Regions from separate parts of the Clostridium chauvoei genome, predicted to be linked through region 2. Evidence: riboswitches for the same ligand, from Rfam matches in the RefSeq annotation. Region 2 holds a riboswitch; each other region holds the start of a gene.
What was found. Region 2 has a riboswitch for cobalamin ahead of BTM21_RS06970 (sirohydrochlorin cobaltochelatase). Riboswitches for the same ligand answer to the same signal wherever they lie in the genome.

Region 1: it holds a riboswitch for cobalamin, as region 2 does, so the genes downstream of both, BTM21_RS03205 (ABC transporter substrate-binding protein) here and BTM21_RS06970 (sirohydrochlorin cobaltochelatase) in region 2, are expected to answer to the same signal.
Region 3: it holds a riboswitch for cobalamin, as region 2 does, so the genes downstream of both, cobT (nicotinate-nucleotide--dimethylbenzimidazole phosphoribosyltransferase) here and BTM21_RS06970 (sirohydrochlorin cobaltochelatase) in region 2, are expected to answer to the same signal.

The regions. Positions count from the first base shown of each region.
Region 1 is NZ_CP018624.1:701,286-708,142, reverse strand. It holds gene BTM21_RS03215 (ABC transporter ATP-binding protein) at 1-517, opposite strand, end outside; gene BTM21_RS03210 (FecCD family ABC transporter permease) at 528-1,556, opposite strand; gene BTM21_RS03205 (ABC transporter substrate-binding protein) at 1,543-2,460, opposite strand; cobalamin riboswitch at 2,642-2,816, opposite strand; gene BTM21_RS03200 (5'-nucleotidase C-terminal domain-containing protein) at 2,861-6,340, opposite strand; gene cobD (threonine-phosphate decarboxylase CobD) at 6,530-6,857, opposite strand, start outside.
Region 2 is NZ_CP018624.1:1,473,475-1,485,652, forward strand. It holds gene cbiG (cobalt-precorrin 5A hydrolase) at 1-711, opposite strand, end outside; gene cobM (precorrin-4 C(11)-methyltransferase) at 714-1,460, opposite strand; gene BTM21_RS06940 (cobalt-factor II C(20)-methyltransferase) at 1,471-2,136, opposite strand; gene cbiT (precorrin-6Y C5,15-methyltransferase (decarboxylating) subunit CbiT) at 2,136-2,714, opposite strand; gene cbiE (precorrin-6y C5,15-methyltransferase (decarboxylating) subunit CbiE) at 2,730-3,332, opposite strand; gene cbiD (cobalt-precorrin-5B (C(1))-methyltransferase CbiD) at 3,337-4,422, opposite strand; gene BTM21_RS06960 (precorrin-8X methylmutase) at 4,430-5,053, opposite strand; gene BTM21_RS06965 (cobyrinic acid a,c-diamide synthase CobB) at 5,066-6,352, opposite strand; gene BTM21_RS06970 (sirohydrochlorin cobaltochelatase) at 6,321-7,178, opposite strand; cobalamin riboswitch at 7,357-7,547, opposite strand; gene BTM21_RS06975 (PTS lactose/cellobiose transporter subunit IIA) at 7,597-7,929, opposite strand; gene BTM21_RS13670 (PadR family transcriptional regulator) at 7,983-8,135, opposite strand; gene feoB (ferrous iron transport protein B) at 8,252-10,261, opposite strand; gene BTM21_RS06985 (FeoA family protein) at 10,302-10,520, opposite strand; gene BTM21_RS06990 (FeoA family protein) at 10,538-10,759, opposite strand; gene BTM21_RS06995 (hypothetical protein) at 10,776-11,036, opposite strand; gene BTM21_RS07000 (TIGR00266 family protein) at 11,290-12,084, shown strand; gene BTM21_RS07005 (endonuclease/exonuclease/phosphatase family protein) at 12,143-12,178, opposite strand, start outside.
Region 3 is NZ_CP018624.1:687,911-700,088, reverse strand. It holds gene cbiB (adenosylcobinamide-phosphate synthase CbiB) at 1-487, opposite strand, end outside; gene BTM21_RS03185 (histidine phosphatase family protein) at 498-1,100, opposite strand; gene BTM21_RS03180 (bifunctional adenosylcobinamide kinase/adenosylcobinamide-phosphate guanylyltransferase) at 1,093-1,473, opposite strand; gene BTM21_RS03175 (adenosylcobinamide-GDP ribazoletransferase) at 1,486-2,241, opposite strand; gene BTM21_RS03170 (bifunctional adenosylcobinamide kinase/adenosylcobinamide-phosphate guanylyltransferase) at 2,238-2,789, opposite strand; gene BTM21_RS03165 (cob(I)yrinic acid a,c-diamide adenosyltransferase) at 2,786-3,316, opposite strand; gene cobT (nicotinate-nucleotide--dimethylbenzimidazole phosphoribosyltransferase) at 3,318-4,430, opposite strand; cobalamin riboswitch at 4,549-4,730, opposite strand; gene BTM21_RS13635 (hypothetical protein) at 5,086-5,256, shown strand; gene BTM21_RS14200 (GNAT family N-acetyltransferase) at 5,424-5,627, opposite strand; gene BTM21_RS03150 (hypothetical protein) at 5,639-6,124, opposite strand; gene BTM21_RS03145 (MATE family efflux transporter) at 6,203-7,573, opposite strand; gene BTM21_RS03140 (PHP domain-containing protein) at 7,770-8,462, opposite strand; gene BTM21_RS03135 (response regulator) at 8,876-9,373, opposite strand; gene BTM21_RS03130 (sensor histidine kinase) at 9,360-10,532, opposite strand; gene BTM21_RS03125 (M15 family metallopeptidase) at 10,689-11,615, opposite strand; gene BTM21_RS03120 (elongation factor G) at 11,701-12,178, opposite strand, start outside.

The DNA.
Region 1 (6,857 bases), 770 kb from region 2:
GACACCTTAAATCTAAATGATTTGTTGGTTCATCTAATAAAATAACTTCTGGATCTTGTGCAAAGGCTCTTGCCAAAAATACTCTTTGCATTTGTCCTCCTGAAAGTTCAGTAATAAGTTTATCTTTTATATCTAACAATCCAACACTACCTATACATTTGAGTACTATATCTTTATCTTCATTACTAAGATTTGAAAAGACACCTTTTAAATGAGCATATCTTCCTAATGAAACCGTTTCATATACACTATAAGGAAATTGAATATTTGCAGTTTGAGTCATAAGAGCAATTTTAATTGCTAATTCTTTTCTATTTAACTTGATAATTTTTTTATTATCTAAAGATATATTTCCTGTGCTTGGAATTAAATTTGATATAGCTTTTAAAAGAGTACTTTTCCCACATCCATTTGGACCTACTATACATATATTTTCCCCTCTATTTACATTAAAACTAACATTTTTAACTACATCTATACCATTATAACCACAACTAACATTATTTACTTCTAACAAATTAAATCACCTACTTTGATTTTTTAAAATATAGGTATGCAAAAAATGGGGCACCTATAATGGCTGTTATAGCTCCAACTGGTAGTTCTGATGGTACTACTATAGTTCTTGATATTAAATCTGTAACCACCATCAAACACCCTCCAAAAACTACCGACATTGGTATAACATTAGAATGTTTTGATCCAAATATTTTTCTCACTATATGTGGTGCAATTAAATCTACAAAACCTATAGTTCCACTTATTGCAACTGCTGCCCCTGTTAAAACTGCTGTAAAGAAAAATAATCTTTTTTTAACCTTTTCTGCCTCTACGCCTATAGATTTTGCTTGTTCTTCTCCAAAGGTTAACACATCCATTTCCTTACAATACATCATAACACCTATTATTCCAACTATAAAGAATGGAAGTCCACATTTTACATAGCTCCATCCTCTCATAGAAAATGAACCCATTTGCCACATTGTTATAGCTTCTATTTTATTACTAAATAAAGCCGTTAAAGTAGTTAAAACAGCATTGAAAAAAAGTGAAAAAACCATACCTGATAATATAATAGTATTATTTGATAAACCTTTATCTACTCTCGTAGCAAAAGTCAATACTATAATCATGGTAATTAAACTACATATAAAACCTATTAGGGGTAATGTAAAGTTTCCAAGGATGGGAATAGAAACTCCAAAAACTATTATAAGTCCAACCCCAAGAGATGCCCCTGACGATACACCTAAAGTGTAGGGTGATGCAAGAGGGTTTTTAAGGACTGATTGTACTACTGCTCCACTTGCCGCTAAAGCTCCACCTACTAGAAATGCTAATAGAACCCTAGGTAATCTAAGGCTCCATATTATAGATACATCTTTAGGATCTATACCTGCTGAAAGTGATGTATTAAAAATCTTACTTCCTATTATAGAAATAATATCTATAATGCTAATATTGGAACTCCCAATGGAAGTTCCAATACAGATTATTAAAAATACTACAGGTATTGATAGTATCATTAATATATTATTCTTTTTATTTATATTCATTTGGATAAACAGCCTTTGCCATTTCTTTTAATGCTTTTACAACATTTTGAGATGGTCTTGCTGATGCATTTTTATCTATTCCATAAACAGCGCCTTCTTTTATAGCTGTTATGTTTTCCCAACCTTCACGATTTTTTATATCTTCTGTTGCTTTTATCCCATTTACCACTGGCATATTTGTTAATATAACATCTGGATTTGCAGCAACTATTGATTCTGGACTTGGTGATATCCATGATTTTTCATTAGCAAATATATTTTCCGCTCCTATTATTTCAATCATTTCATTTAAGAAAGTATCTTTACCAAAACTACTTAATTTTGATCCTGATCCTATTTCAAAATAAACCTTCTTTTTGTCTGTTATCTTATCACCGATAGCTTTTATAGAATCAACTTCTTTTTTCATATTTTCTACGATTTCTTTACCCTTTTTTTCAGTCCCTGTAATTTCTGCCATAAAATCTATATCACCGTATATTCCGTCTATACTATAGCTACTTGGAATATATACTACTGGAATTCCAGCTTCCTTTATTAAGGCAAAAGGATCATTTTCCCCTGATTTATTATGACCTGATGCTATTATTAAATCTGGTTTTAAAGCTATAATAGTTTCTGCATCTGGATTTCTAAAATCTATCTTAGGTAAATCTTTATTTACACCTTCTACATCTGCTGAATACTTATCTATAGCAACTAGTTTATCCGCTAATCCTAATTCCACTAATACCTCCGTATTAGATGGTGCTGTTGAAACTATTGTATTAACTTCCTTTGGTAATGTAAACTCTGTACCTTCCCTGTCTTTCATTACTTTTTCTGTCTTTCCACAACCTGCTAAAAGCATAATTGCAAATAACATTGTAAAAGCCACTAAAAGAATCTTGTTTCTTCTTTTCATTGATGTTTTCCTCCTAATTTTATTTAATTAATATTAGGGTCTATTATAAAACTAAAAAGTTTTATAAATAAAGGGTATACAAATGAAAGTATACCCTTAAATACATAATTGATTACGCTATAATAACATAAAAATTAAAATAGACTACAACTTGTATCTTATTATCTCACCCTCAGAAGATAATAATCTAACATATATGGCAGGTCTCCCGGCTTTACTTCATCCTACTCTCTTGCCTTCCCGCTTATTTAGCAGTGACTTTTTAAGATTTCGTCCATTATACGGTTACTGGGGTAGCTCAGGAATTAAACCTGATTCCCTATTAAGTTTATAACACCTTATATGCTTTAATTTTCATAATGATTATATTATTGTTGTTATAATATGTCAACGTAAATAATTATCCTATATTTTTCTTTTTTCTAATTACCATTCCACCAATTATTGATAATGACCCTAAAAATACTATAAAGTTAGGTGATATTGGAGATCCTGTAGTTGGTAATTTATCATTATTTACTCCACCTACTTCTGGTTTTTCTCCATTATTTTGATTTCCTGAATTATCTGTACTTCCTGAATTACCTGAGTTATCTTCATCTACTTGAGTATCTTTTCCTGAAACTAAAGTATTTCCATCAAAATTAAAGCTTACCTTTCCAAGAGGCTTTAATATATTAATTATAGCATCTCTAATAGGTTGTCCTGTATCTACCATATCTTTAGATGATGAGAAGTCATAATTATCTCCACCTGTTGCCATAAAATCATTTGTTACTACAGTATAATATTTATTCATGTCAATCTTAGTTCCATCTAATAACCTCATAGATGTTATTCTATTTCCTTCATTAGCATCTTTATCATAATATACTTTTAATCCGTAGAATTGAACCCAACCTATTGACTCATTCATAATACCATGTTCAATAACTTTCTTTATATCTGATCCTTTAAGGCTCATTGTTACTAATGTATTATCAAAAGGCATTACTTCCCACATATCTCCTACTGTTATATCTCCTGCTGGAAGAGGTTTTCTAAGTCCACCACCATTTGTTATAGCAATTTCAGTACCTACTGCTTCAGCCATATATTTGCTCATAAATTGCCCTAACTTTGAAAGACCTTCATATCTATCATGAGTAAGATCTGTATCTATATTCACAACCACTTCATTTAATATTGGCTCTAACTCACTATTATAATTATCAATAATAGTTTTCATACCTTCATCTTCTTGTAGTTCTGATACTCTCTTATAAATTTGATCTACTTCATTTTCTACAGTTAAATTACCATTATAATCAAATATAAATTGTAATTTCCCAATACCTCTACCATTATATCCTGCTTGTACAATTGCCGTATCATTAACTTTTCCATTTACAAACTTATGAGTATGTGATGATATTATTGCATCTATACCAGATACTTCTTTTGCTAAATCAGCAGCTTCTCCTTTAATTTCCTTAGTTTTACTATTTTGCTCACTACCTATGTGTCCAAGAACAACTACTGCATCAACTTTTTCTGTATTTCTTAAATATTCTGCCCAATACTTAGTGCTTTCTACCATATCTCTAAACTCTAAATCCTTAACATTGTCAGGTTTTGTTTTATACGCAGTTTCTGGTGTTGCTAATCCTATAAGTCCTATTGTCTTTCCACCAGCTTCAATCTTACCATAAGGTTTTGCCCATTCAACTGGTTTTTCTGTTGCTTTATCATAAATATTTGAAGCTAAAAATTCAAACTCACCAATTTTTGCCCATTCTTCTATATTACTTCTATCCCAATCAAATTCATGATTTCCAACTGCAGAATAAGTTACTCCCATTTCTCTCATCATAACAGCTACTGGTTCCCCATGAAGAAGATTTGATATAGCTGTACCTTGGAAAGAATCTCCTGCTGATAATACAAATGTATTTGGATTTTCTTCTTTTAATCTTTTTACTTCTCCAACAAACTTAGCTGATCCAACATTTTTTCCTGACTCAATAACATTACCATGAAAATCATTAAAGCTTAATAATTGAATCTTTGTAGATAATGCTTGTTGTAGTTCTCCCCAGGTTAAAGCTTTGCTATTTGAATTAGGAACTTGTATTTTTCCTTCATTAACAGCTTTAACTAATAATTCTCTTTGGCTCTCATTCCAGTCATTTCCAACAATCTTCCAATTGTTATCTACTGATTTTTCTAAAATTCCACCTTTTTCATTTTCTATATAGTCTATTATCAAATCTCTAACATCTGAAATTGGATCGTTATTCGAATCATATACTTTAATATGTTGTCCTTTTTCTAGTAAAGGTATTAATACTGAATTATATCTATAATCATTTACTGTTAAGTAAATCTCATCTTCATCCACCACTTGTTTTCCATCTTTTTCAAAAGTTAATTCTGTAATTCTACTTCCAACCTCTTTTGATATATCCATATTATAGTTAATTCCATCAAACATATCATATAAGAACATTGGGATATCTGTATTAAATGAAATTGTCAAATCCCCATCTTTATAAGTATTGAAAAACTCTGCATTCTTTTCTAAATAAATCTTTAACTGTTTTCCAGTAGTCTTTATTGTATAAAGCTTATTATCATACTTATAAATATTAGATACTCCTGCTTTAGTTATAGCACCTTCTTTTATATTGGAATTTGAGCTAAAAAGTGCTGCTGCTGATACTTGATATATATTATTTGTATCTACACCTATGTTTTCTAACTGCTTTTTACTATTATATAGTTGAACTTCATTTACAAGATCAGTTACTCCATCATCTTGTATAATTGCTTGGGTAATGCCTTTAACTTCGTTTGGACTTGCTAAGTCTCCTCCTACCATTTGTCCAATTACTTTTCTAGCATCATTCAAAGCAACTTCATGATATTCAGCTAACTCTCTATTTAATTCTTCATCTTCTTCAACACCCTTAGCTGATATTAATGATGCATTTTTATCAATAACTTCAACTGTATTATTTGTTTTCTTAACTTTTAATTCTATCTTTGAAACAAATTCACCATTACTTTTTGGTAATGAGACTATAGTGTCACCTATCATTTGACTTGGTACTGATTGATGACTATGACCTCCTAATATTGCAGAAACTTCTGGGTTTTCTGTTGCAATATCTTTTAAGCTATCTCCCTTTCCAAATTCTCCATCAACACCCATATGAGCTGAAACTACAAACACATCTGCCCCACCACTATTTTTTATTTCTTTAATTACTTTTGAAACCTCAATAGCTGGATTTTCAGCATTATATCCTACTAAATGTTGAGAATCCCATTTCATAATATGAGGAGTAACAACTCCTATTATAGCTACTTTAATTCCTGATAATTCTTTTATTATGTATCGATTAAAAACTCTATTTCCATCTTTATAAAGATTTGCACAAAGAACACTTAGATTTTCATTTGCTTGTGATACTACATTTTCTAAATTACCCATTCCATAATTAAATTCATGGTTACCTAAAGAAAATACGTCATACCCTATAGCATTCATTCCTGCTATCATTGGGTTTTTACCATTTACAAATAAATGGTTGTAGTTTCCTTGAATAGTATCTCCATTATCCATAACTATTGTATTATTATTTTCTGCTCTCTGATTTTTTACAATAGTTGCTATTTGATTTAAACCTCCATTTACTTTAACATCTCTTGAATATTCATAATTCATAAATCTTCCATGTAAATCGGACGTTCCTAAAATATTAATTATAACCTCATCATTATTTACATACTCTTCTGTTACTGCATTAACATCTATACTTGGTAATATAAATGAAACCATCATTGTTAAAATAAGTAAAAATGATACCACTCTCTTTTTGCTGCTTAAATTTTGCATGACTACCCCCTATGATTCCTTAATAATCTATTTTCATCCAAATTATAATATTTAGATTTTCTTTATTCAAGAGAAAATCCGAATATTTTTATATTGTTAACATTTTTTATTCGTATTTATTATTAAGTTAAATTCTTTCTTTATAAGTTCCTTATCCTATTTGTTTTTAAAATAAAATTAAAGACAGTATCAAAATACTGCCTTCAACTTATCTATTAATATATCATTTTCTTTTCTTGTTCTAACTGCTACTCTATAATACGAATTATCTAATCCTTCATAATTATCACAACTTCTTATTAGAATCCCTTCTTGTATCAAAATATCTTTAAGATCAATATCTATTAAAACCTTAAACATTATAAAATTAACAGAAGGTTTAAAAACCTTTAAGTCTTTAAATAATTTTAAACTATTATACAGATATTCTTGTTCTTCTTTAATAAAATCTTTGCTTTCTTCTATATATCCATTTTCTTTTAAAGCCACTATAATACTTTCTGCTGCAACTATATTT
Region 2 (12,178 bases):
CTTAACTGAATCTACAGATAGATTATTTTCCTTTAATGTATTTATTACAAAATCTAAGAGTTTCTTTTCCTCTGTATTTTTTCTACATCCTACTCCAAGGATTATATCTTGTCTTATAAGTTTTAATATGTTCTCTTTATTTTCTGCTTTATTTGTAATCCATAGAGTATTGTCCTTTAAAGTTTCTACTTCCTTATATCCTTTGGGACATTCTATTTTTTGGTCATCATCTTTAAAATAAACCTCTTCATTGTTTACAAGTTTACTTGCAATAATTTTAGCTAATTTTAAATCCTTTATTATAAGATTATTATCTATAGCTATAGTATCTGGTGCTAAAAGCTCTAAATTATCTGTAGCTGTAGTTATAACTAAGGTATTATTTAATATCTTTGATATTTCTTTAGCTAAATTATTAGCGCCTCCTAGATGACCAGATACTAAGCTTATAGAAAACTTATTACATACATCAACCACTACAACTGCTGGATCTTTATCCTTGCTTTTTAAGTAGTTAGCTATAGCTCTAACTGCTATTCCTGTTGAACTTATAAAAACTAGTGAATCATACTTTTCAAAACATTCTTTAGTTATTTTGTCTAAAAGAAAATCTTGCATCTTAGATTTTTTATAAATATCTCCACCTAAAGCTTCTCTTATTTTTTCTCCTAAGATATCTCCTTTTTCTGTAACACTTATTATCCCTATCATAGTTATTTCTTAGCCTCTCTAAACATATGAGTAAACCCTTTATCATATAAAAGGCTCTTTTCATATTTGCAGTCTATAAAGTCTCCTACTAGTATTTGGGCGCATTTTTTTATTCCTGCTTCTTTAACCTTTTCTCCTATATCATCTAAAGTTCCAATAAGTACTCTCTCATCTTGCCAAGTTGCTCTTTCTACAACAGCTATTGGAACATTTCTTCCATAACCATTTCTTAATTTTTCTACAACCTTATCTATCATTGATATTGATAAAAATATAGCCATAGATGCTCCAATAGATGCTAGTTTTTCTAAATCTTCTGTTTCTGGTACAGGTGTTCTCCCTTCTACTCTAGTTAAAATAACTGTTTGAGTTATTGATGGAAGGGTAAACTCTCTATTAATAGCAGATGCTGCTGCTGTAAATGAACTAACTCCTGGTATAACCTTATAATCTATATTTACTTTAGAAAGTTCATCCATTTGTTCTTTTATAGCTCCATAAATTGAAGGATCTCCTGTGTGAAGTCTAACTATTAGCTTATCTTTATTTTCTTTTATTACATCAATTACCTCATCTAAGGTCATTTTTGCTGAATTAAAGATTTCTACATCCTCCTTGCAAAAATCTAAATGCTCACTACTAACTAGTGAACCTGCATATATAACTATATCTGCCTTACTTAAGATGTCTCTTCCCTTTACAGTTATTAAATCAACATCCCCAGGTCCAGCTCCTATAAAATAAACCATTTTTTCTCACCTACTCTTTACTTGCTAATATTAATGACATATATTCTTTAGAATTTATTATTTCTTCTTTATCTTTTAATATTCTTTGACCTTCTCTTCCAGCTTTACTAACATATACATAATCAAAGCCTTTTTCTTCTAAAACATTTATAACTTCTTCCTCATGTTTATAAACCTTCATTATAACAACATATTTTTCATCTTTAATATCACTAACTCTTGTTGCTGGTAAAACCATAAGAGGATTATTTCCTACAACTAAAGTTCTATCAACTATACTAGCTGCTGCACAAAAAGAAGTTATACCTGGTATTGTTTTTACCTTAAAACCTCTTTCTTCAATATGTTTTAATAAATGAATATATGTACTATATACATAAGGATCTCCTATAGTTAAAAATGAAACATTTTTTCCTTCTCTTAATTTTTCTTCTATTAAATCATAAGCTGCCTTTGCCTTTAAAACCCTATCTTTAGTTCCCATAGGAAAGTGTTTTATTATTATTTCTGTTCCTTCTTTTATATAATCCTTTGCAGTTTCTAAAGCTATACTTTCTCCACCATCTATAGCACTTGGAGCTACAATTACATCTGAAGCTTCTATAGCCCTAACTCCCTTTACTGTAATTAATTCACTATCTCCTGGCCCTACGCCTATTCCATATAATACCGCCATTAAATTTCTCTCCTTATTGCCTTAACTATATAAATAGGATTGTTAGCTATCATCATATAGCTATCGCCTCTATTTTTACTTATATTAACCATCGATATATCTATTTTGTAATTTAAACTTCTCATAAGATCTATTGCTTTATAGGCATTATCTATAGTTATAAAATTCATAACTATATTCCCACAATCTTTAATTAATTCATTGCAATCTAAAATTATTTTTTCTAAACTTCCTGAGCTTCCACCTATAAATATAGAGTCAAACTTTTTATTTTGTTTTTTAAGTGTATCTAATATATCTAAAGCTTCACCTTTAAATAATTCTATATTTTCACATTTGAATTTTTCTATATTCTTCTTTGTTACTTCTATTGCTTCTTCATCTTTTTCTATTGAATAAATTTGTCCATTATATGATATTTTAGAAGCTTGTACAGTTATACTTCCAGTACCTGAGCCTATATCTAAAACTTTTGAATCATCTTTTAACTCTAGTTTAAAAATACTTAAAGCTCTTATATCTTCCTTGGTCATTGGGCAATTTCCTCTAATAAATTCCTCATCTTTAATTAAAATCATATATACCCTCCTTTCTTAAAGCCTTTCAACTATAAATATTATTAAATCTCCAAACTCCTCCTCTAATAAAGAAGCTGGGAAATCATAAAAAATTCTTTCATCATCATAAGATAGATTCTCACCTACTATAACCTTTGATGATATATTATTTTCTATAAGTCTTTTACATAAAACCTTTGGCGTATTTATCTTATCTGTTAACCAAATAGACAAAGGATATTCTTTTACTTTTTTTATGAAGTCTTCTTCTCTTCCATGCAAGCTTCCTGTATATGCATTACTCCAACTTTTATTAATTTTGCAAGTTAAATATTGAAAGGAACTTATCCCTGGAATTATACTTAAATCCCCTTTATAATTCTTACCTATATATTCACTTATTCCATAAAAAGTTGGATCTCCTGAAGCTACAATAGAAATATCTTCTTTATTATTTATTTCTATAAAATCAATTATTTCTCTTAAAGTTTTCACTTTTATTTTTTTATTTTCTATGAAATTTAAAGAATCAATGGCTCTAGAAAAACCTAATATTATTTTACTTTTTTTCAAAATAGTTACTGCTTTAGGCATAATATATTCTTTATTTCCTGGCCCTAATCCAACTACATAAATCATATCTTTAATCTCCTAATGAATTGTATAAAATGTTATAATCTGAAAATCCATAATATATTAAAAGCTGTACTTCTAGTTCATTATAAGTATATCCCTCAGCTCTAGTTTTTATCTTCTTACCTATATTTTCATATAAAGCTTCATACCCTTTACCTAAAAATTTAACTGCACCTTCACTAGTTTTTTGTTTAAGAACTTCTTCTATTATAGATTTTTCTGCCCCTAGTAAAGTAAGCTCTAAAGCTAATACTTCTAGCCTTACATCACAAACTCTACTATGAGTATTAAAGCATCCATAAGCTATTTTACTTATCTTTCCTATATGACCAATTAATATAGCTTCTTTTATTTTTGCATTTACACAACACTCAAGAGCAAAGCCTACAAAGTTAGATATTATTACTATCTCTTCTTCCTTAAAGCCTTGTTCTAAAGCACACTTTTCACCTATATTCCCAAAAGTTAAAACTAATTTTTCTCTATTAATAGCCTTTTGGTTTATTTCAAGTTTAATTGAGTCCTTTAATGCATCTTCAGACATTGGATAAACTATTCCTCTAGTTCCTAAAATGGAAATTCCACCTTCTATTCCTAATCTAGGATTAAAGGTTTTTTTAGCTATTTCAACTCCTTTAGGTATAGATATAGTTACTTTAACCCCCTTATTATCTGGTAATACTAAGGATGTTTCCCTTTCTATCTCTGCTCTTGGAACTGGATTTATAGCTGGTTCTCCTTTTTTTACAAATAAACCATCTTTAGTTACTTTACCAATTCCTTCTCCAGCTATAAGTTTAAAACCCTCTTTTAACTTTTCAGCCTTTACAAAAACTTCTATTCCATTTGTAATATCACAATCATCTCCAGCATCCTTTATAACTGATACTGTTACAGAGTCTCTTTCTCTCTTTATAGAATTTATTTTTATATTTAAAGAAATCCCCTTTGGAGTATCTATTTCTATACATTCTAGAGTTTCATTGCTATATAACATAATAGTAGCTGCTTTAGATGCAGCTACTGCACAGGAACCTGTAGTATAGCCACATCTTAGTTTTTTAAAGCCACTTTCTATATAAAGGTCAGTCATTTAATCACTACCTTTCAACTACCATATACATAAGTGCATTTATAATAGAAGCCGCTACCGTACTTCCACCCTTTCTTCCTTTAACTCTTATATATGGAATATTAAGCTCTTCTAAGTTTTCCTTACTTTCACTTGCCCCAACAAATCCAACTGGTACTGCTACTATAAGCTTTGGGTTTGCCTTTTTTTCCTTTATTAACTCCTTAAGCTTAAATAATGCTGTAGGTGCATTTCCAAACACAAAAATGTCTACATTGTCTTCACATGCCTTTTCTACAGCTGCCATTGATCTTGTTATTTCTTTTTCTTTAGCTTCTTTATGAACTTCCTCTAAATTTACATAACATATAGCTTTACCCTTTAGTTTTTCTAAAGCTCTTTTATTAATTCCTGAAAGAGCCATATTTGTATCTGTATATATAATAGGATTCTTCTTTAATATTTTTTTTGCTTGTTCTATAGCATCCTTACTTATATCTAATAAATCCATATATTCAAAATCTGCTGTAGTATGGATAACTCTCTTAACTATTTTTAACTCATCCTTAGAAAAATTATGGTCCCCCATTTCACTACCTATAATATCAAAGCTAGTATTTTCTATTTCCATAGGATTTTTTATATAACTCATATTTACACCACCTTACTTTTCCAATAAATCTTTTAAAAATTCCATGTTAGAAAAGAAATGAATATGAGGATAACCTGCTAAAGTATTATTTTTATAATATCCGCACTCCCAAGTCTTAGTTTCTCCTGTATACATATCTTTTTTAACCTTATAAACTGTCTTTTCTTCTAAATTTACTTTTGATTTATGAAACTCATGACAATTTATTTTAAGACCTTTTGTTTCTACTCTTGCATAACCAAATCTATTTAATCTAGAAGTCATTTCACTTTCGCCTCTTAAAAAACCAACCATAGGTACACCATCTATTTTTTCTGTTAAATACATAAGTCCACCACATTCTGCATAGCATTTAACCCCTCTATCTAAGGCAGATTTTATACTATTTATCATTGATTTATTTTTACTTAAAGCATCTTTAAAAACTTCTGGATAACCTCCACCTAAATATATAAAATCTATATCTTTTTCTAATTCTTTATCTTTTAAAGGACTAAAATAAGTTACTTCTCCAGCTTCCTCTAATAACTCCAAGTTTTCCTTATAGTAAAATCTAAAAGCTTCATCATAAGCTACTGCTATCTTTAAATTTTTATTTTTAATATGAAAGTTATCTTCATACTTATTTATTTCTTTAAACTCATTAATTAATTCATCTAAATTTACATAGGTTTCTATTAAACTTGCACAAAGTTCTATTTTACTATTTAAATTATTTACTTCAACACTTTGAACTAATCCTAAATGTCTACTAGATAACTTCATATCATCATTTTTAGGTAGATACCCAAAAACCTTTAAGTTACAATTCACTTCTATACTTTTCTTTAAAAGATTATAATAACTCTCAGATATAGAATTTAATACAACTCCAACAATATTTGCTTTTTTAAAGTCTTTAATACCATTAAGCTCTGCACATAAAGTTGTACTTTGAGCTTTGGGCGTTATAACTAATAATATTGGAGCATTATCTAAAGTCTTTGATATGCTATAAGTAGAGCCCTCTTCTGTTATTCCCATTCCATCATAAAGCCCCATTGCCCCTTCTATTACAGCTATATCGCCTTTTCCTCTTGAAAATCCTGCTTTAACTCCGTCTTCTCCCATAAGATGCAAATCTAAATTTCTAGAACTTTGTCCTGTTATTTCAGTATGGAATCCTGTATCTATATAATCTGGACCAGTCTTAAAACCTTGAACTTTATATTTTCTATTTTTTAATGCTTTCATTAAACCTAAGGTAAAAGTAGTTTTACCTCCACCACTACAGTTGGATGAAATTATTATTGTTTTCATTTACTTTCCCCTTTTTAGTTTCGCCTGCACCTACATATCTGTTTTCTATAATATCTTCAATTCTCTTTATATATAACTTGTTAAACTTTTCTAATTCTCCTAAGCCTTTCATATGAAGCTTTACCTTAATTCCCTCTGCCTCTAGCATAGACTTCCAAGAATCCTCTTCATCAGATGCCATATCATTTATTGCATGATCTCCTGCAACTACCATAAGAGGCATTAAGGTAACTTCTTTAATATTTTTCTTTTTTATTCTGTTTAGTACTATATCAAAGGTTGGATATCCTTCTACAGTACCAACAAAAACATTATCATAACCATGATCTTGAAGCACTGATTGAAGACATCCATATACTGCATTAGCTGAATGAGCTGTTCCATGTCCAACCATTACTACTGCTTCCTTATTTTCAAACACTTCTTCTATAGTATTTATAAATATTGAATAATCTTGAGGTAAGTCTTCTATTCCTTGATAATAGAAGATTGGTCTTCCAAGCTTTATTGATTTAAATTTATTTATATAAGCTTCTTGAACGTTTTTAATATATTGAAACTCTTCCCCTGGAATAATATGTAGTGGCTGTATTATTACCTCTTCAAATCCACTTTTATATAATTTATCTAAAGCTTCCTCTGGAGTATCTATAAATATATTATTTTTTATCTTTAGTTTTTTTATAATTTTATGAGCTGTAAATGCTCTAAAAACTTCATAACCATCAAAATGATCTTTTATTTGATTTTCCGCCTTTTGGATTGATTTTTCTAATACTTCTAAATAACTCGTCCCAAAGCTTACTACTAATATTGCTTTTTTCATAAAATAAAATTCCTTTCAATTATCCAATTTAATTTTTAAATATAAAAAGCGCCCTCTTCTTGAGGACGCTTAAATTTTCTAACAAAAAACATAAGTAATAAACCATTAGTATCATAAATTAAGACTGTCTAAAGGCTAATTAATTATTGTCTATTTGCTAATTATCTTCCCACCGAAGGATAGCACAGAAATTTAGGCAGGTCTCCTGACTTAAGCTTCATCCTCCTCTCCTCCTTCCCAACTAAAAGTCAGTGGATATTTTAGAGATTTGTCTGCTTTTACAGTAGCGGGGGCTGTAGTGGGTTTTCACCACTTTCCCTTTTAATCTTAAAAGATTTCGCCTTCAAGAACCTAAAATCTACAATATTTAATTACATTAATTATACAGTATTAGTTATATCATTGCAATAAATGAAATTTATTTAAAATTCTTTTCTATTTTTTCTATTCTCTCATATAAACTTATGAACTCATCAGCTAATTGTTGAAAATTCATAGCATTCATTAAATGATCTTGTGCATGAACTAATAATACGTTCATTTCCACCTTTTCTCCTGAAGCTTCTTTTGTTATAAGCTTTGTTTGAAATTCATGTGCCTTATGCATTTCTTCCCTAGATTTTTTAATTAAATTTTTAGCTCCTTCAAAATTTCCTTCTTTTGCTTTACTTATTGCATCAAAAGCAAGACCTTTTGCTTCCCCTGCATTTGCTATTAATCCAAAGGATACTTCCATTAATTCTTCATTCATATTTCAAGCCTCCTAAATATCAGAATAATTTGATATTTCTATATTATTTTCTTCTAATAATTTTTTTTAATACTATCACTAGCATGATTAACATTATTACTTTTTTCTTTTATAGTTTTTGCTATTTCGTATCCATATGAATCTTTAATAGGTAGGGTTGAAAGTATTAATATATTGATGATACCTTTTAATAATTCTTTACTCATTAACACTCTTCCACTACATGGTATTACTATACATATAGTAACATATTGTTTAATATAATAATATAAATTCAAACATAAAAATAAGCCATAGATTACTCTATGACTCATTTTTTATACTATTGGAAACCTAATAAGCTACCTATTTGATAGACTACAGTAGCTGCTACTAAGCCTACTAAAAAAGTATATACTGCAGTAAATAGTGTCCACTTCCATGAGTTTGTTTCTCTTTTTATGGCTCCCAAGGCAACTAAACAAGGTGTATATAAAAGGGACATTACCATAAATGCCATGGCACTAAGAGGTGTGAATACTGTTTGTACAGCGCTTACTAATACTGGCCCTTCAGATATTCCTGAATATATTAAGCCCATTGTACCAACAACAGTTTCCTTTGCAAGAATACCTGTTATCAATGATACTGAAGCTTGCCATGTTCCAAAGCCTGCATATTTAAACAATGGTGCTATAGAAGTTCCTATCATACCTAATAATGTATTTTCACTATATTGTTCTGAGCCTAATGGGAATGTAGATAATACCCAAAGAATTATCATTACTGGTAATATTACAACTCCTGCTCTTTTTATAAATGCTCCTGCTTTATCCCACATAAGCATTAGAATATTTTTAAGTGAAGGAACTCTATAACTAGGTAATTCCATTACAAAATGTGAAGGATCACCTTTAAATATTGTTTTACTAAATATCTTTCCTGCAATTAATGCAATTATTAAACCTGTTACATATAATTCAAATAATATTAAGGCTTGATAACTGTCAAAGAATGCTGATATAAATACTGCGTATATTGGTAATCTAGCTCCACAGGATATAAATGGATTTATAAGTATTGCTATCATTCTATCTTTTTTATTATCAAGAGTTCTTGTTGCCATAATACCTGGTACGTTACAACCTATACTTACAAGCATTGATACGAATGTTTTACCATGAAGTCCTATAGATCTCATAACTCTATCCATAACATAAGCTGCTCTTGCCATATAACCACTATCTTCAAGTACTCCTATTAAGAAATACATTACCATTATAAGCGGAAGAAATGCTACAACAGCGGCAACTCCAGCAAAAAGTGCATCTCCAACAAAACTAAGTAAAAGATCTGGAGCGCCAGATGTTTCTAAAAAAGCAACTGTCTTTTCCCCTAAATCAGCTATAAGTACATCTGTCCAATCTTGAATTCCAGCTCCTACAGTAAAGGTAATTTGGTATAAGATTAGCATAACTATAGCAAAAATAGGTAATCCTAAGAATTTATTCGTTATTACTTTATCAATTTTATCTGTTAAAGTAGTAGTATTCTCTGATTTTTTAACTATAGTTCTACTAACTATTTCAGTAATTTTTTCATATCTTTTATCTACTATGGCTATTTCTGCTTCAAAGCCAATTTTATCTTCTATGGTTGCGGCAGTTTCATCAACTATTTTAGTAAAGCCATTTATATTCTCTTCACTTATTAACTTCTTTATATAGCTATCATTTTCTAATAATTTTATAGCCAACCATCTTTCTTCATATCCTAAAGTGTTTTTATTATTTTTTAAAACTTCCTCTAGAATAGATATATGCTTTTCAAGATCATCCCCATAATTTATTTCTTGGCTTGTACTTTTAATATTATCACTTATAGCAGCTTCTATTAACTCATTAATACCTTCACTTTTTAAAGCTACTGTTGGAATCACTGTTATTCCTAATTCCTTAGATAATTTTTTAATATCTATAGATATACCTTTATTTTGTGCTTCATCCATCATATTTACAGCAAGAATTACTTTTGTATTCATTTCTAAAAGCTGTAAAGTCATATAAAGATTTCTTTCTAAATTTGTAGCATCTACTACGTTAATTACTACATCTGGCTTTTCATTAATTATGTAGTTTCTTGCAATTATTTCATCCTCTGAATATGCACCTAAACTATAAGTTCCTGGTAAATCTACCACCTTATATTCTTTTTTATTATATTTTAAAGTCCCCTCTTTTTTTTCAACTGTTACTCCTGGCCAGTTTCCTACATGCTGCCTTGTTTTAGTTAAAATATTAAATATACTTGTTTTACCGCAGTTTGGATTTCCTGCTAATGCAATAGTCTTCATTTTATCCCCCTACTTCTAAATTAATTATCATTATCAATAATTATTCTCTAACCATTATTTTACCTGCTAAACTATTATCTAGTGCAAATCTACTTTCTCCAATTGAAATAATAATGCATTTGCCATCATTTTTTACAACTGTTACTTTATTTCCTGATACCAAGCCAATTTCTCTCATTCTTTTAGCAAATTCTTCTGATAATGCTAATTTAATAATTTTTACTGATTCTCCCTCTTTAACAAACTTTATTGGAATCATCTTTACCTCCTAGCTTATTATTCAACGAATATAGCACTGGCTTCATTTTTTCTTAAGGTTAATTTATATCCTCTAACCAAAATTTCTATTGGATCTCCCATAGGCGCTTTTCCTGTAACCTTAATTGTTACCCCTGGTGTAATTCCCATATCAAGAAGTCTTCTTCTAACCGTGCTTTCTTTTGCAATTCTCTTAGCCGTTACTTCTTCTCCTATTTTTACCTTTTCTAAAGTACTCATTTAACTACCCCTTTCTTTAACATTTTTCTATAATTTTATAACCTTTATCAGTTATATTCCAATTCACTATTGGATTTAACTTTTTACCTACACAACCACAACTACAAGTTTTACAGGCCTCAAGACTACATTCATCTTGTTTTTTTAAATATCCCATTCTTATTAATTGTTTTTTATATTCATCTACTATAATTTCACTAATCCCTAATTTATCTGCAACAAATCTACTTGAAAAATTTCCATATTTAAAATAAATTTTCAATACCTTTGCTAACATATTTTCCCTCCCCCCAGACTTCTATATCATAATAATCTAATTGATATTAATTTTCAATCCCAAGAATCACCGATGCTTCTACTTGTTGATAATGATATTCATTTTTTCTCTATTTTCCTTAAATTTACTCAGTTTTCAATAAATATTTAATATAGGTATATATTTTAGTAAATTTATCGTTAAAATATTACTATTATTACTTTATTAACATTAAAATAATGTATATACTATTAATATAAGGAGGGATTTATTTATGAATTCACATGAAATAGACTTTGAGCTTTTCGGCGATGATATGCAATTTGTAGAAATTGAACTTGATCCTAAAGAAACTGTCATTGCTGAAGCAGGTGCAATGATGATGATGGATAATGATATTTCAATGGAAACTATCTTTGGAGATGGAAATTCTAAAAATAGCGGTATACTAGGGAAATTAGGCTCTGCTGCTAAAAGAGTTTTAACTGGTGAAAGTTTATTCTTAACTGCTTTTACTAATACAGGAGCTTTTAAAGAAAAAGTAGCTTTCGCTTCTCCTTATCCTGGAAAAATAATTCCTATAGACTTATCATCTTATAGTGGAAAAATAATTTGTCAAAAGGATGCGTTTCTTTGTGCTGCTAAAGGTGTTAATATTGGAATTGATTTTAAAAGAAAGCTAGGAACTGGCTTTTTTGGGGGTGAAGGCTTTATTCTTCAAAAGCTTGAAGGAGATGGGCTTGCTTTTATTCATGCAGGAGGAACTATTGTAAAGAAAACTTTATCTCCTGGTCAAAAATTAAAAATCGATACTGGATGTCTTGTTGCTATGACTAAAGACATTAATTATGACATACAATTTGTTGGTGGAATTAAAAATACTCTTTTTGGTGGTGAAGGGTTATTCTTTGCTACTTTATCAGGCCCTGGAGAAGTATGGATTCAAAGCCTACCATTTAGCAGATTAGCATCAAAAGTATTTGCTGCTGCTCCTGTAACTGGAGGTTCTTCTAAGGATGAAGGAAGTATTTTAGGCCCTATTGCAAATATATTTGAAAATACATTCTAAACTAATAAAAAACACAGCAATAGTTGTGTTTTTTATTAGTTATCTTAAATTTAAAAAATTAAATCTGTAGTTCTGCTATAAGAGGGTAATGATC
Region 3 (12,178 bases), 790 kb from region 2:
CTCCTATTCCTACATAAAATAATGGCGCTATTACTCCATCAGACATATTTTCGGCTATAGTTTCTACCACTGCTCTTGTTATGCCTTCTTTATCTAAGCTTTTTGTATCTCTTCCTACTATATATGATAATTGTTTTCTCGCACCTTCTATATCATCTTTTATTAAATAACTTGCTACCTTTAATCCTTCTATCTTCAATCCTTTAGTTGAAATACAAAAATAAATCAATATACTACTTAAAATTATTGATAATATATTATTAATTTCCATAGCTACTTTTAATATGTCATGACTAACAAAATATACCACCAAAACCACAATAATCCACGTTATAAATCCTCCTAATTTTAAGGACTTCTTCATAACATTTCTGAAAAAATTTTCTAACACTTTGCAAAGACTTCCCATAATTCTAACTGGATGTATTGGATTTTCAGGATCTCCTATTATTAAATCTAATATAAACCCTATAGTTAAATCTATCATTTATATCTACCTACTTTACTTCTTCTACTTTATCTATATTTATTTTCTCATCTATCGTAATAATCAATTTATATCCATTGCCACATTTAGGCTGCCATTCATAAAAGTTCTTATTTTTATTGTAAAATAATTCTAATATAGTTCCTATAGTCCCTCCATGTGATACTATTAATGATGATTCTATATTTTCTATTTCACACCTTTTTATAAAATCTATAAATTCATTTTTAACTCTATTTCTATATTCTCTTTTAGATTCTCCATTGGGACAACTAACTTCACCTATTTCATCTGTTATCCAATTTATATACTCTTTTTTCTCTTTTAAAACTTCGTAGGACTTCATTTCAAAATCACCAAAATTATATTCTGAAAATCCTGTTAAAATTTCATATTTTATATTAGGATATAAAATTTCAAAGGTTTCATTGGCTCGTTTAGCTCCACTTGTAAAATATTTATTACAAATAGGATATTTTATATCTTTTTTTAGACCTATTAATTCATCTTTCCCTCCATAACTTAATGATGGATTACTTGTCCCACAATATAATCTATTTTCATTACAAATAGTTTTTCCATGTCTTATAAGATAGAGCTCTAATTTATACATCTTTAATCACCGTTTCTATTCCACAAAATATTCTATATACCTTAGATGAATTTTCACTTAAATATTGAAGACATTTACCTGTATTTTCTCGCCATTCCCTTTCTTCTTTTTTTAAAGGAACTATTCCTGAGGAAATTTCATCACATATAATTATTTTATCTTTTAAAAGCTCTTTATTGTCTTCTAAAATATTAATTGGATTTATAGAATTTATAGTTGCATAATATGTAAACTTATGTAAGTTATATATAACCTTCTTTGAAAAATCTATATTAGTATCACTACAGTTACATATATCTTCATTATTTATATTAAATTCTTTTTTAACCCAACTCATCTTTCCACTATAGGCTCCTCCAAAAACTAATATCATTTTTAACTCCTCCTATATAAATGCTAATAATAATATTCCAACTAACTCTGAAATTACAAGACCAAACCCAGCACTATCTCCAGACATTCCACCTAATTGCTTTGAACTATTGTTTACTACAGTAATTCCTAAAATAACCATTGAAATAGGAATTATTACTCCTTTTATATTTAAGCATCTATAAAACACTAAAATCATTATTATTAAAATTATTATTTGTAATACCCTATCAAATTTCCCAGTTCCCTTTTTAAAATATGAACCTAATGAACTTTCTTTCATAGACTCTTTTGTTAATAATAGTAGTGACATAGTACTTCTTGATACTATAGGAATAAATACTAATGATATTATACCTATTTGTTTATCTACAATTGTATAAACAGCTGAAAACTGAACTATAAACAATATAGCTAAAGAAATTACTGCAAAAGCACCTGTATTGGGATCTTTTAATATTCTAACCTTTTCCTTCATTTCTCTTCTGGAAAAAAGTGCATCACAAACATCCATGTATCCATCTAAATGTAACATTCCTGTAATTATAAATGGAGCTACCATTGTTATAGCTGTAATTAATATTGTAGATGCTCCTAAAAATATCATTCCTATATATATTAAATACCATATTAGTCCTACTATTAACCCTACTATAGGATAAAACTTTAGTATGTTCCTTGCCCCCTCATCATCCCATTCATAATAAGGTAATGGAATAACTGTAAACATACTAACAGCCATTAAAAATCCCTTAAAATATTTTTTCATACGATCTCCTTTAATATATCTTTTCCTTTATGAACTATTATATTTCCATAAGAGCACTCTACTACAACATCACTTAGTTGTGCTATTTCTTTATTTGTATATCCTAACTCTTTTCTGAAGGCCTCTGTATAAGAATCATAAATTATACTATCACTAAAAACATAATCTGAAACTATTATTGTATTTTTACTTTTAGATACTGTGTCTTTTAATCCTTTTACTATTTTATTAGATACAAGTTCTATAAATTTATCTTTAATAAACATTTCATTTGTTACAAGAGAAGTTATGCTATCTATAAATAAAGTATCTTCTTTATTTATATTTGTTGAAATTTCTTCTATATTTCTTTGCTTTTCTATAGTTTCAAAACCATATCTCTCTCTGTCTTTCAAATGATTTTCTATCCTTTTTAAATCTTCTAAATCATATGGATTCATTGTAGCAATATAATATAATCTTCCTTTATTACTTTCTAGAGCTTTAGCTAAATTTTGACCATACATAGATTTACCACTCTTAGCTCCCCCAATTATTAAGAAAATCATTTTTCTATCCCTACTCTTGCAGATATTTTATGTTGCTCAAAGGGATGTTTAATTGGATTAATCTCAGAAACATAATGAGCTAAATCAACTAACCTCTTATCTGGATTCCTTCCTGTTAATACTACTTCTAAATTTTCAGGTTTATTTTCTAAAAATTCTATAACTCTATCTATTTCTAAAATTTCATAATTTAAAGCAGCCATGATTTCATCCATAATTAATAAATCATATTTTTCTTCTATAGCCTTTTTAGTAACCATCTCAAATCTTTTTCTATGTTCTTTAATAACTTCTCTCTTATCTTCTTCACTTAAATAGTTAAAAAATCTTTTCATAGGTACACCAAATAATACATCAAAGTTATCTAACTTAGCTATTGAATTTAGTTCACCTGTATCATTATCTTTTAAAAACTGAGTTAAAAGCACCTTATACCCTCTACCACAAGCTCTAACTCCTAATCCCATTGCTGCTGTTGTTTTTCCTTTTCCATTTCCACAATATATATGAATAAGTCCTAATTCCATTTTAATCCTCCTTAATTTCTACTATATAACTATCTTTACTTCTTACCGTTTCTAGATAACTTGGGTTTATTTTTGCCTCTTCAAAAGTTGCCATATTATTCATCATTGCACATGAATACTGAACTATTGAAAATGCTATAGGACAACCACTTCCTTCGCCTAATCTCATATCCAAATTAATCATTGAATCTAAATTTAACTCCTTCATAGCAATATTATATCCAATTTCCTTAGATAAATGAGACGGAATCAAATATTCTCTTATTAAAGGATTTAACCTTACCGCTGATAAAGCTGCAACAGAAGATATAAATCCATCTATAACAACTGGTATTTTGTAATGTGCTGCTCCTATAAACACACCTGTCATTGCAGCTATATCAAAACCTCCAACCTTTGATAATACATCTATTGGATTATCTTTATTAGGTTTATTTATATCTAAAGCTTTTTTTACTACACGCTTTTTTTTCTCAAAAGCTTCCTTAGTTACTCCAGCTCCTTTTCCTACAGCTTCCTTAACTTCACAGCCTGTTAACGCAATTAATACAGCACTACTTGTTGTGGTGTTTCCTATTCCCATTTCTCCTACACCTAAAATATCATAGCCTTTAGCATATGCTTTTTCCACCATCTCGATACCCACATTTATTGCATTAATACACTCTTCATAACTCATAGCAGCTTCTTTAGCTATATTGTTTGTGCCTTTTCTTATTTTTCTATTTATTGCACCATAAATTTTTTCGTCTGTATTAACACCTACATCTACTACAATTAAATCAGTATTATTTTCCTTTGCAAGAACAGCCACTCCAGTTAATCCCTTAGTAAAATTAATAGTTTGTGCTAACGTAACATATTGAGGTGCTGAAGCTACCCCTTCTTCTACTACGCCATTATCAGACGATAATACAATAATACATTTTTTATTTATACTATTTTTTAACTTACCAGTAATACCAGAAAGTTTTATTGCTATATCTTCTAGCTTTCCAAGACTTCCTAATGGTTTAGCTAAAGAATCCACTCTTACTCTAGCTTCTTTCATGATTTTTTCATCTAAAGGTTCTATTTCATTTATAAAATTCATTAATTTATTTCTACTATTCATTACATCACACCCATTTTATAATTATAAATAAAAAAACACCTTACTATTTGTAAGATGCTTGTATAAACTTAATAAAATATTTTATTATACAATACACCCTTCATACACCGTGAAGTTAATAGTGTTTAAAGTACAGGCAGGTATTCCGGCTTGAGAATCATAACCTTTTGTCTTAGTCTTCCCAAAATAAATATTCAGTGACTTTTAAGACTAGCTCCTCTCTTACGGCGGCGGGACCGCATAGGAATTAAACCTATTTCCCTTTTAATGTAATAAACAACCTCTACAGAAATTATTCCTCTTTTTGTTATAATATCTTATAATTTAGATATTATTTCTATATTTCATTATAACATAATCTAATAATACTTTTAACATTATTGCCTTAATTTTTCACTATTAATAAATGTCTAATGGAAACTTCGGAATTTATCGGGGAGTACAAGATCTGATTTATTTACAAACTGTAAGTTAAGAGTACTCAATCCATTAGTGATCAAGAGCTATTACCATTTATTTATTATGTATATTCCATAACCAATTATGGTATAATTTAAAAGTAATATTTGAAATACCGTAGAGGATGGCTACGGTGGTTGTACGTATTCCCACCTTGGGCTATTGATGATTTTCATCTTAGCTTAAGGGGGTGGTATTGGATATGATACTTACTTTGTTAATTCTTATAATATTTTTATTAATAGTTATACTAAAGGCTTTAAGTTCAAAAACTAAACTTTTAGAATTTGAACTTAACATAGGTATTAAATGTTTTAAATTAAGTTTTAAAACAAATGAAAAAAGCACTCCATCCGACCAAGAATAGTTGTGCTTTTTCATAATTAAAATTATTTAATTAAATCCAATAGCCCTAAAACTAAAAACGTTCTAAGGATTGCTTAGTGTTGACGCACTAAGCTTTTCTTATTTATATTATATCAAACTTTTATAAAAAATAAACATAAAAATTTCTTAATCCATATTTTTCAATTTCTATTTTTTATAATTACCTCCATTATTTAAATAATAGTAAATTTTATTATCAGTGGTTAGTTTATCCTTGAACCCACTTTTCTCAATTACTTTTTTAGATTGTATATTGTTAATAAAGTGAGAATAAACAATAGAGCTAATATGTTCATCATTAAATGAATACTGAATGATTTCGTTTATAGCTTCTATTGCTATACCTCTCACCCAAACTATTTTTATTTAACTAACGAATGTATCACGTTAATAATGGTCAATCCATAATTAACAAAGAAATTCTTTTGATCTTGCGAATAGGAATTTCTTTCTGCTATTGCTTCATCTGTGCTCATATTATTGAAAGATGCTTGTCTATTTGATATCTCAACAAATTTTTGATTTATCAAGTTATCTATATCAATATGACTAGATTTCAACTCGAAGGTAAAACTTGCAACAAATTCTCTTCTAACTGCATATCGAACGGTTCCATTATCATCACCTCCCTGAGCAATAATTCTATTTCTTATTTCTCCGTAAGCAAAGTCATTAGGCTGTACAGAGGGTCTCGCTAACACTTTAGGAAATTCTTTTATCTCATATCCCATTTTATATAAATAATACGTTACAAGATAAAACCAACATTTCTTTTCACTATCATAACAATCCACATCTGGCTGACATAGTTCCTTGAATTTTGTTATCGCTTCCTCTACATCATACACTTCAAATTCATAATCATCTATTTCTTCATATAATCATCACTATAAATTCTTATTTATCGCTTAATTTTATGTTACTAACTACTCATTTAACCCTATTTTTCCTTCTTTAAAAGTATTTCTATAAAATATTATAAAGCATGTTATAGTTACTAATGCTGCTATTACATCAGCAAATGGTTCTGCCATTAATACTCCCATTAATTTATTACTAAAGAATACTGGTAATATAAAGATAAATGGAATTAAAAGTATTACCTTTCTAAGTAATGCTAACATTAAAGATATTTTTGCTTGCCCTAGTGCAAGGAAAGTTTGTTGACAAGCTATTTGAGCCCCAAACATAAAGATACCTGCAAAGTAAATTCTTATACTCCATGAAGTAATTTCTACAAGTTCTGGTTTATTATTAAATATTCCTACAAATACTTGTGGGAATATCATTAATAAAGCCCACATTACACCTGTGTATATTAAACAACTAATAAGTAACATTTTAAATATCTTTTTTACTCTATCATGATTCTTTGCACCATAATTATAACTTATAATAGGTTGTGCTCCCTGAGATAATCCCATTAATGGGAGAATTACTATTTGCATAATACTACTCATTATAGTCATAGCTCCAACTGCTAAATCACTTCCATACATAAATAACTTATTATTTAATGTTATTAACACCAAACTTTCAGTAGCTTGCATTATAAATGGTGAAATACCTAAAGCTACAATTGAACCTACTATTTTTACATCTGGTATTAAATATTTCTTTCTTATCTTAATTGTACTCTTCTTACCAAATAGGAAGAATAACACCCATATTGCAGAAATTATTTGAGCTAATATTGTTGCTAAAGCTGCACCTTTAACCCCCATATCAAAACCAAATATAAGAATAGGATCTAATATTATATTTATAACTGCACCTATCATTACAGTTATCATACCTGTTTTTGCAAAACCTTGTGTATTAATAAATGGATTCATCCCTAATGCTATTTGAACAAATACTGTTCCTATTAAATATAACGTTAAATAATTATTAGAAAAACCAATAGTTGCTTCACTTGCTCCAAAAGCCCAAAGTATAGGCTCTTTGAATATCAAAAATCCTACTGTTAATAAAGCTCCAAGAACTATTAACATAGTAAAACTATTACTAATTATTTTTTCTGCTCCATCATTATCATCTTCACCCATTTTTATGGCTGCTAAAGGAGCTCCTCCCATTCCTACAAGTGCACTAACTGCTGATATTATCATTATTATTGGGAATGCTACTCCAACACCAGCCATAGCTAAATCCCCATTTGGTATTCTTCCTATAAATATTCTATCAACTATGTTGTATAATACATTAACAAGTTGAGCTATAATAGCTGGCAAAGCTAATTTAAATAATAATTTCCCTACTGAATCTTTTCCTAAATTTGTAGTTCCTTTTGCCATTTACTCATCCCCTTTTCATTTTGAATTATAATTCATATAACTACTTATAATATAATACTACTTTAATCTTGTTTAATAAATAGATTTTTTAAAATTTTTCTTAATTTTTACTTATTTTTTATACCTCTTAATTTACAAAAAAAATCTAACTTAAAAATAGATTTTTTATCTACTTTTTAGCTAGATTTTTTATTTATTATTTGCTATTTATCTTATTTAAAAATATTTCTATTTCATTTTTATTTAAAAAAACATCACCTATATTTCCATGCCTTCTGTCTATTTTATTATTAGTATGAAAATCTGATCCTGCTGTATATATTATATTTCTTTCTTTAGCTAAATTTTTAAAACTCTCTGTTTCCTCTTTAGTATTTTTAAAATATATAGCTTCAATACCATCAAACTCTAAATTTATAATTTCTTTAAATACTCTAGATTTTATTTTTATTGGATGTGCTAATACAATCATTCCTCCAAAAAACTTTAAAAACTCTATTCCAGTTTGTATATCTAATCTATTTTTTTCATTATCTCTAAAAACTGAAATATTTCCTTTCATAAGTTTTTCTAATGCTTGTATATTATGATTCTTAATATACCTTAACCCTTTATTAAAATCTTTATTTTCATATCTATCATCTAAAAAATATGCTAGTATATGAATTTTATTACCATTATATCTTGTTGATAATTCTAAGCCTGGAATTACTCTAATCCCTAACTCTTCTCCTGCTTTTTTAGCTTCGATTATGCCAGATATTGTATTATGATCTGTTATAGAAATTATATCTAACCCTTTTTCCTTTGCTATTTTTACTACCTCTGTAGGCGTATGTTCACCATCCGATTCCGTTGTATGCAAATGGAAGTCTCCTTTTGTGTACATTTATACCCTCACATATTATTTGTTCATTTATATAATATGCCTTAGATATAATTTAGTAACTAATTTATAACTCTATTTATATTTTATTTTGATATTTTTCTTAAATAGTGTTTATTTTTAAACATTATGAAGTAATTATAAATAATATCCTCTTTTTCAGAAAATAAGTCTATTTATGTTGAAATAATACTATATAATTATTATTGCAAATTTGAATAAAAGTTGGAGGTTATACTGGATATAGACTACTATGTCCCCTTTCAAAAGAAAATCTTGAAAAAATCATCATAGCTGAATTAGGTATAAAAAAAAGAAGATTTTCAATTAGTGAGAACAACTGAATTTATAGGCTTGAATTTTTAAATTTAATCTAAAAATCAAAGGAGCAACTATATTGCTCCTTTTGATGGTGCTTATTTAATTATTTGTTGTATAACACTAGTTTTATCAGTATAAATAATACTTTTTTCTTTTCTAAAATTATCTTTTATGTCATGGAATATTATTTTCAGAAGAGCCACATCCATATACTTTTCATTATTTGAAACTGCTTTTATAGCATTAACAATTTCACTACCTGCTGATTCTTTTAATATATATCCATCAGCCCCTATATCTATAACTTCAGTTATGGTTCTTCTATCATCTTCAACTGTAAGCATAATAACTTTTATTTTATTAAATCTTTTTTTGATTTCCTTTAAAGTATCTATACCATTAAGAACAGGCATGTTTATATCTAATAAAATAATATCTGGAACTTCTTTTTCTAATAATTCTAAAACTTCTCTTCCATTCTTACATTCCCTTAATATAGATATATTGTCCTCAAAACTTAATATTCTATCTAAGCCTTCCCTAATTAAGTCATGATCATCTACAATAAATATTTTTATTTTATTCTCTGTCATTTCTTTGTGCTCCTCTATTGGTTGGCAATTTTATAATATATGTAGTACCTATTTTATTAGTTGATTTTATTTCTATTCCACCTTGCAGTTGATTTACTCTATCTAATATTCCTATTAATCCATAACTTGTCCCATTTTCTTTTATAAATCCTAATGTCTCTTCTACATTAAATCCTACGCCATCATCTCTAATCATAAATATTATATGATCTTTTTCACAAGAAAACTTTATAATTACATTATTAGCTTGAGAATGTTTTTCTATATTAGTTAAAATTTCTTGAATTAATCTATATATAGCTATTTGTATTATGTTATCTATATAAACATTATTAGGAATACTATCAACTTCAATATTTATATTTGTATCATTTGATATATTCCTAACCATTTCTTCTATAGCTTCATATAATCCTTGATCTTCTAATGCTAATGGTCTTAAATCAAATAATATCCCTCTAACTTCCTTTAATGCTTTTTTTACATTAGCTTTTAAGTCGTCTAACTCCTCTAACCCTTTACTTAAATCCTTTTCAACTACTTTTTTACAAAAATCTATCCTCATCAATGAGTTAGCAAGATATTGTGCTGGTCCATCATGAATTTCCCTTGCAATTCTTTTTCTTTCATTTTCTTGATTTTCTAAAATTTTAATTCCTAATAATAATTGAGAATCTCCCTGAAAATTTTTTATATCTTTTTGAACTTTTCCTTGCAAATAACCTAACGCTACATTCATTTTATTAACCACATTGTCAGCATCTTCTATGTTTTTCAAATAATTTTTCAATACTTGCTCTAAATCATCCCTTTGTTTCCTTAACTCTTTTTCCTTATTTTGCTTAGTTATATATTTTACTCTTATATCTAGAGTTTCCTCGTATATATCTCTTACTAATTCTTCTGCACCATTTTTAAAGTTCCTAGAAGTTTTAGCTAAAAGTCTTCTCATTCCTCTATCTATTTGCTCTAATTCATCTACTTCTCTAATAATTTCATCTATTTGTATTTTTATTTCATCTAATTCTTGTTTCTTATTTTGAAACTCATCTCTTAAATTATCTACAATTTTAAAAATATTATTTTTACCATCATTTATTTCACTTATTACTTTATCTATTATTAAATTTATTGCAAAATAACTATTATCTTTTTTCATCTTTTTTTCTACTCTCAATACCCTTCTATTATTTCATAGTATTAGTTAGTAATTCTTTTAATATTATAATATTTTACTATAATATTTTAGCATATTATATTATTATCCTCAATGTAATTTCCCTTTAATAATTTATTATTAGACAATTTTTGTCATTCAATGTATTGTTTTATCTATTATATCTATTTTATTTTTTATATCTTCTGTAATTTCTATTCCATCATACCAATTTCCATTTTCCACTATCTCATCCTTTGAAAAATACTTAGCTTTTAATATAAATTCTGGCCTATATTCGAAATGTAATATATCAAAATGCTCCCATTTACCACCCCAAACAAAGCCATTATTTTCAAAAGCTTTAACTAATTCTTTAGGATAAGAAGCTATTCTTTTAGAACCTTCTTCTTCACTTACCCATTTCCAGTAATCGCTGTTATGTCTATTTAAATCAATAGCAATTCCATAAGCATGTGCACTAAGCCTTCCTGTACCTCTTACTACTCTATAATTAAAAGTTCCATTTACAGGTGCTACAAAACCTCCTATTTTAGGATTTGATTTTGATGCTTCAAAGGCTTCATTTAATGCCTTCTTTAAATTTTCTGATGCATCTGCCTTTTTATTAAAAGGAAATGTTCCATAATTAGTTGAAGTTTGTACCAAATTCTTAGTTATACTTCCTTCGCTACTTCCATAAACTTCATTTAACAAAGTATATACCCTTGCTCTTCCTGGATCTTTATTACCCTTTTGAACTTTTTCAATTTCATCTAATGGGTATCTAACTTCTAACATATCTTGCACATCTGGGTTTGATAACTTCTCTTCGTCACTTTTAGGCTTTTTATCATCATATAATACCTTATTACCACTATTCATTACTAAATAAATTAATCCATTACTATCCTGCTCTATAGTATTGATTTCATCTTTATATGCTAACATTAATACTAGCAAATCTCTTTTAGCTGTAATATTATACAATTGGTTATCTTCCATATTAACTGCTGACACACTTACAGCCATGGTATTAAATAGAAAAATACCTATAACTAATATTTTTTTTATAAATTTCTTCATAGCCTCACCTCATAAGAATATTTTCATTCTTATGTTTACCAAGGATAATTTTTATATGTATTCTTTATTTTAAGTATTGATAATTTTAACTCTTTAAGCAATGCATATATTTTTCTACTTCTCCCCATGGAACTATGAAACCTTGCCCTTTAGAACAAAATATTGAACTTGAAGTATAATTAATATCAGCATTTTTATCATAAGATATCTTACTTATAACTTCTTCTTCATTATGGCATAAGTCATATCCATCAAATATAAAATTAATTTTCCCTTTACCTTTAGTTAAGGCTATAAACTCTTTACTGTAGTCCATAAAAGTTGCTACTGGCCCTCTTCCTATTATTATTACTCTATCACCTTTATTTTCTTTTATTTCAAATGATCCATTTAATTTTTGTATATCTGATAAAACTCTACCCATATAATCAATTTCAATATCTATATTAAAATTATAATAAGGTTCTAATAAAATATTATTTGCTTTTTCTAATCCTTGCCTTAAAGCTCTTAAGGTAGCCTCTCTAAAGTCTCCTCCACTTGTATGCTTATCGTGATTTCTA